Linked DNA regions of Amycolatopsis mediterranei. The protein of the gene in region 2 interacts with the protein of the main gene of each other region in a pairwise test. Links are inferred from orthologs where the notes say so. Each region holds a gene or a part of one and is shown on either strand. Other genes may lie near its edges.

Region 1 (2,997 bases), 8.7 Mb from region 2 along the record:
GACGCGATCTGGGAGTACCACGATTCGGTGCCGCCGGTGCCCGATCCGACCGAGGTCACGGTGAACCTCGGCGAGCACCGGATCGCACTGGCCGATGTCCGGGTCGCCGCCCAGGTGGACGACGACGAGCGCGTGGTCGACGTCGCGGTCTTCCACCCGCGCTTCGGCGATCTCGACGATGACGCCCGGCGGACCATGACCTTCCTGCCGCTCGACGCGACATTGGGTGAACGGCTCGCCGCCGAACGGTTACGGCGCGTCGAGACCGCGGAGGCCGAGCCGGCCGGTGCCATCACCCTTCTGGAGCTCCGTGAACTGGTCCGCGGACTGGCCGGCGGACCGGACGAAAATGTCGGTCCCCCCGGCTAGGGTTACCACCCGTGAGCAGCACCGAGCTTCCCCAGGACCAGGTTGCGGCGGTCGACGCCGAGGTGGCCGTGGAGGACATCACCGATGTCCCGGCCGACGTTCGAGAGCGGCACAGCGCCCTGGCCGAGGAACTGCGTGACCACCAGTTCCGCTACTACGTCCTGGACTCGCCGATCATCTCCGACGGGCAGTTCGACGAGCTGCTGGGCGAACTGCAGCGGCTCGAGGATGCGCACCCGGCGCTGGTGACACCCGAATCGCCGACTCAGCGGGTCGGCGGCACGTTCTCGACCGAGTTCACCGCGCACGACCACCTCGAGCGCATGCTCAGCCTGGACAACGTGTTCGCCGAGGACGAGTTCCTGGCCTGGGTCGAACGCGTCGAGAAGGAGGTGGGGCGCACAGAATTCCTCGCCGAGCTGAAGATCGACGGCCTGGCGATCAACCTCCTGTACGAAAACGGCCACCTGACCCGGGCCCTCACGCGAGGCGACGGCCGGACCGGTGAGGACGTCACGCTCAACGTCCGCACGCTCGACCAGGTGCCGCAGACGCTGACCGGCACCGATCAGTTCCCGGTGCCCGCCCTGGTCGAGGTGCGCGGCGAGGTCTTCTTCCGCGTCGAGGACTTCCTCGAGCTGAACGCGAAGATGGTCGAAGCCGGCAAACCGCCGTATGCGAACCCGCGCAACACCGCGGCCGGCTCGCTGCGGCAGAAGGATCCCAAGATCACTCGCGAGCGCCGGCTGCGGCTCATCTGCCACGGACTCGGTAAACGCGCCGGCTTCGAGCCTCAGCGCCAATCGGAGGCCTACGACGCGCTGGCCGCGTGGGGGCTGCCGGTGTCGCCACACAGCAAGGTCCTGACTTCGGCTGACGAGCTGACCGCGCACATCGCCTACTGGGGCGAGCACCGGCACGACGCCGAGCACGAGATCGACGGCGTGGTCATCAAGGTCGACCAGGTGGCGTTGCAGCGGCGGCTGGGCACGACGTCGCGCGCCCCGCGGTGGGCGATCGCGTACAAGTACCCGCCGGAAGAGGCGATCACGACGCTGCTGGACATCCAGGTCGGCGTCGGGCGAACCGGGCGCGTGACCCCGTTCGCGGTCACCGAGCCGGTCACGGTCGCGGGGTCGACCGTCTCGCGCGCCACCCTCCACAACCAGGAGGAGGTCAAGCGCAAGGGCGTGCTGATCGGCGACCGGATCGTCATCCGCAAGGCCGGCGACGTCATTCCCGAGGTCCTCGGTCCGGTCGTGGACGCGCGCACGGGCGACGAGCGCGAGTTCGTCATGCCCACCCACTGCCCGGAATGCGGCACGGAGCTCGCCTACCAGAAGGAAGGCGACAAGGACATCCGGTGCCCGAACACCCGGTTCTGCCCCGCGCAGCTGCGGGAGCGCCTGTTCCACCTGGCCGGACGCGGCGCCTTCGACATCGAGGTCCTCGGGTACGAGGCTGCGGTCGCGCTGCTCGACGCGCGGGTGGTCGCCGATGAGGGCGACGTCTTCGACCTGAACGAGGACAGCCTCGCCGAGGTCGAGCTGTTCCGGACCAAGGCAGGGGAGCTGTCGGCGAACGCGCGGAAGCTGCTCTCCAACCTCGACGCGGCCAAGGACCGGCCGTTGTGGAAGGTGCTGGTCGCTTTGTCGATCCGGCACGTCGGGCCGACAGCGGCGCAGGCGCTGGCCCGTGAGTTCGGCTCGATCGAACGAATCGAGCAGGCCACCGAGGAGGAACTTTCGGCAGTCGACGGCGTCGGCCCGACCATCGCCCACGCGACGCAGGAGTGGTTCGACGTCGCCTGGCACCGGGAGATCGTCGAAAAGTGGCGACGCGCCGGCGTGCGGATGGAGGAGGCGCGCGACGAGTCGATCCCTCGCCACCTCGAGGGGCTGTCGATCGTGGTCACGGGTTCGCTCGACGGCTTCTCGCGCGACGAGGCCAAGGAAGTCGTCATGGCCCGCGGTGGCAAGGCTGCCGGGTCGGTCTCGAAGAAGACCGCCTTCGTCGTCGTCGGGGACTCGCCTGGTTCGAAATACGACAAGGCCGTTCAGCTCAAGGTGCCGGTGCTCGACGAAGCCGGCTTCCGCGTCCTGCTGGAGCAGGGCCCCGACGCGGCGCGGGAGGTGGCGCTGCCGGCCGGCGAGGAGACCGCCGAGCAAGAGACCGGGGGAACGGATGGGTGACGTCGAGATCAGGCCGCCGCGGCCCGAGGAGTACGCCGCGGCTGGCGAGGTCACGGTGCGGGCGTACGAGGCCGACGGCCACTTGGCCTACGACGTCGGCTACGACGCGATGCTGCGTGATGTCGCGCGGCGGGTCGAGAAGGCCGAGGTCCTCGTCGCCGTGGACGGGGCGGGGGAGGTGGTCGGCACCGTGACCGTCGTGCGCCCGGGGTCCGAATACGCCGAGATCTCGCGTCCGGGTGAGCTGGAGTTCCGGATGCTGGCGGTGGCGCCATCGGCGCGGGGCCGCGGTGTCGGCGAAGCCTTGATCAAGGCTGTGTTCGACCGCGCACGCGCGCTGGGTCTCCGCAGAGTGGTGCTGAGCAGCCTCGACCGGATGCACAGCGCGCATCGGCTCTACGAACGCCTCGGGTTCACGCGCCTGGCCGAGCGGGAC
Region 2 (3,425 bases):
TCGGATTGTCCACTGTGGACAACCTGGAGGGCATGACCTGGGGTCCGAAGCTGCCGAACGGCGAGCGCAGCTTGATCATCGTCAGCGACGACAACTTCTCGGCGACGCAGGTCACCCAGTTCGCCGCACTGGCGGTCCCCTCCGAACGGCTTTGACCAGCAAGTTACGATGTGCACATGAACACGGCTCGGCGGCTCCTTAGCCTGCCGCGCTGACCAGGCCCGGCCTGGCCGGCGCGGCGACCCCTCATGCCCTGGTGGCTGAGGGGTCGAGTTGTTTCTGGAGCGGCTGTATCGATGAGCTCTCGGCGGGGAAAAGTGCCTCGAGCTTGAAACGAAGGAAGACGTCATGACTGAGGCGACAGGGACTGACGTCCCGGCGCACCGCTACACGGCCGCGCTGGCGGGTCAGATCGAGCAGCGCTGGCAGGACCACTGGGCCGACCAGGGCACCTTCCACGCGCCCAACCCCGTCGGGCCGCTCGCCGTCGAGGGGCAGCCGGTACCCAGCGACAAGCTGTTCGTCCAGGACATGTTCCCGTACCCGTCGGGCTCCGGCCTGCACGTCGGGCACCCGCTGGGCTTCATCAGCACCGACGTCTTCGCCCGGTACCACCGGATGATCGGGCGCAACGTGCTGCACACGATGGGCTTCGACGCGTTCGGCCTGCCGGCCGAGCAGTACGCGGTCCAGACCGGGCAGCACCCGCGCAAGACGACCGAGGAGAACATCCGGACCTACCTGCGCCAGATCCGGCGCCTGGGCCTGGGCCACGACGAACGCCGTCGCATCTCCACGATCGACCCAGAGTACTACCGCTGGACGCAGTGGATCTTCCTGCAGATCTTCAACTCCTGGTACGACACGGAGGCGGGCAAGGCGCGGCCGATCGCCGAGCTGGAGGCCGCGTTCGCCGACGGCTCGCGTCCCACGCCGGACGGCCGTGACTGGGCGGCGCTGTCCGCCGTCGAACGGAAGCAGGTGATCGACGACCACCGGCTGGTGTACATCTCCGAAGCGCCGGTCAACTGGTGTCCGGGCCTGGGCACCGTGCTGTCGAACGAAGAGGTCACCGCCGACGGCCGCAGCGAGCGCGGCAACTTCCCCGTCTTCCGCCGCAACCTGCGGCAGTGGATGATGCGGATCACCGCGTACGCCGATCGCCTGGTCGACGACCTGGACCTGCTGGACTGGCCGGAAAAGGTCAAGTCCATGCAGCGGAACTGGATCGGCCGCTCGCACGGCGCCCGCGTCACGTTCAAGACCGGTGACGACGCGATCGAGGTCTTCACGACCCGGCCGGACACGCTGTTCGGCGCCACGTACATGGTGCTGGCGCCGGAGCACCCGCTGGTCGACAAGCTGACGACGGCCGCTTGGCCCGACGGCGTCGACGAGCGCTGGACCGGTGGGGCCGCGACGCCCGCCGAGGCGATCAAGGAGTACCGCGTCGCCGCGTCGCGGAAGTCCGAGCTGGACCGGCAGGAGAACAAGGAGAAGACCGGCGTCTTCACCGGCGCGTACGCGACGAACCCGGTCAACGACAAGCAGATCCCGATCTTCGTCGCCGACTACGTGCTGATGGGCTACGGCACCGGCGCGATCATGGCCGTCCCGGGCCAGGACGTCCGCGACTGGGAGTTCGCCGAGAAGTTCGGGCTGGAGATCATCCGGACCGTGCAGCCGTCCGAAGGGTTCGACGGCAAGGCGTACACGGGTGACGGCCCGGCGATCAACTCGAGCTTCCTGGACGGCATGGACGTCGCCGAAGCCAAGAAGACGATCATCGACTGGCTGGCCGAAAAGGGTGCCGGCACCGGGACCGTCCAGTACAAGCTGCGCGACTGGCTGTTCTCGCGCCAGCGCTACTGGGGCGAGCCGTTCCCGGTGGTCTACGACGAAGACGGCGAAGTCCACGCCGTCCCCGAGTCGATGCTGCCGATCGAGCTGCCCGAGGTCGCCGACTACTCGCCGGTGACGTTCGACCCCGAGGACCGCGACTCGATGCCGTCGTCCCCGCTGGCCCGCGCGACGGACTGGGTCGAGGTCGAGCTGGACCTGGGCGATGGCCCGAAGACCTACCGCCGCGACATCAACACGATGCCGAACTGGGCGGGTTCGTGCTGGTACCAGCTGCGCTACGTGGACCCGACGAACTCGGAAACGTTCTGCGCGCCGGAAAACGAGCAGTACTGGATGGGCCCGCGCCCCGGCGAGTACGGCGCGGACGACACCGGCGGCGTGGACCTGTACGTCGGCGGCGTCGAGCACGCGGTGCTGCACCTGCTGTATTCGCGGTTCTGGCACAAGGTGCTGTTCGACCTGGGCCACGTGACGTCCAAGGAGCCGTACCGGAAGCTGTTCAACCAGGGCTACATCGAGGCGTACGCGTACACCGACGCGCGCGGCGTCTACGTCCCGGCCGAGCAGGTCGAGGAGCGCGACGGGAAGCACTTCTTCAACGGCGAAGAGGTCACCCAGGAGTACGGCAAGATGGGCAAGAGCCTGAAGAACGTCGTCACGCCGGACGAGATGGCCGAGAACTACGGCGCCGACACGTTCCGCTTCTACGAGATGGCGATGGGCCCGCTGGCGATGTCGCGCCCCTGGGCGACCAAGGACGTCGTCGGGGCGCACCGGTTCCTGCAGCGGCTGTGGCGCCTGGTCGTCGACGAGTCGACCGGCGAGCTGCGGGTGTCCACTGAGGACGCTTCCGAGGCGGATCGCAAGGTGCTGCACAAGACCATCGCGGGCGTTCGCGAGGACTACGCGGAGATGCGGTTCAACACGGCCGGCGCGAAGCTGATCGAGTTGAACAACCACGTCACCAAGGTGTACGGCGGGGCCACGTCGACGCCGCGCGAGCTGGCCGAGCCGCTGGTGCTGATGCTGGCGCCGCTGGCCCCGCACCTGGCCGAAGAGCTGTGGCACCGGCTGGGCCACGTGGACTCGCTGGTGCAGGGCCCGTTCCCGGTGGTGGACGAGAAGTACCTGGTCGAGGACTCGGTCGAGTACCCGATCCAGGTCAACGGCAAGGTCCGCTCCCGGGTGACGGTCGCGGCTTCCGCGTCGACGGACGAGGTCCAGGCCGCCGCCCTGGCGGACGAGAAGGTCGCGGCAATGGTCGGCGACGGCTCGCCCCGCAAGGTGATCGTGGTGCCGGGGCGGCTGGTCAACATCGTCCTGTAGCGCTCTGTCGGAAAGCCGCCGGTGCTTCTTCGGTGTTCTCGATTTGATTGAGCCGTCAACGAAAACGGCTCGATCGAAGGAGAACCGGGAATGACCCTCGACGGCAAGGTGGCCCTGGTGACGGGCGGCAGCCGTGGCATCGGCGCGGCCACCGCACTGCGGCTCGCCGAGGACGGCGCCGACGTTGCGCTGACGTATGTGAACAACGCCGCGCGGGCGGCCGAGGTGGTCGAACA

The links. The genes of interacting proteins can lie anywhere in the genome.
Region 1: the proteins of leuS (region 2) and ligA interact in binary tests that used the Escherichia coli proteins (3 or more experiments, as listed by UniProt). The link is inferred for Amycolatopsis mediterranei from one-to-one orthologs.

What each region holds. Positions count from the first base shown.
Region 1 is NZ_CP100416.1:1,874,977-1,877,973, forward strand. What follows is about bases 44-2,970. They hold ligA (NAD-dependent DNA ligase LigA), read left to right. Parts: upstream 44-380; coding sequence 381-2,561; downstream 2,562-2,970. Other genes in these bases: ISP_RS08970 (hypothetical protein), read left to right, coding at 44-369; ISP_RS08980 (GNAT family N-acetyltransferase), read left to right, coding at 2,554-2,970. In the rest of the region: more of ISP_RS08970, read left to right, coding at 1-43; more of ISP_RS08980, read left to right, coding at 2,971-2,997. UniProt on the Escherichia coli protein: DNA ligase that catalyzes the formation of phosphodiester linkages between 5'-phosphoryl and 3'-hydroxyl groups in double-stranded DNA using NAD as a coenzyme and as the energy source for the reaction.
Region 2 is NZ_CP100416.1:10,533,592-10,537,016, reverse strand. The notes cover bases 35-3,389. They hold leuS (leucine--tRNA ligase), read left to right. Parts: upstream 35-348; coding sequence 349-3,189; downstream 3,190-3,389. Other genes in these bases: ISP_RS47780 (SDR family oxidoreductase), read left to right, coding at 3,280-3,389; ISP_RS47790 (esterase-like activity of phytase family protein), read left to right, coding at 35-155. Outside these bases: more of ISP_RS47790, read left to right, coding at 1-34; more of ISP_RS47780, read left to right, coding at 3,390-3,425.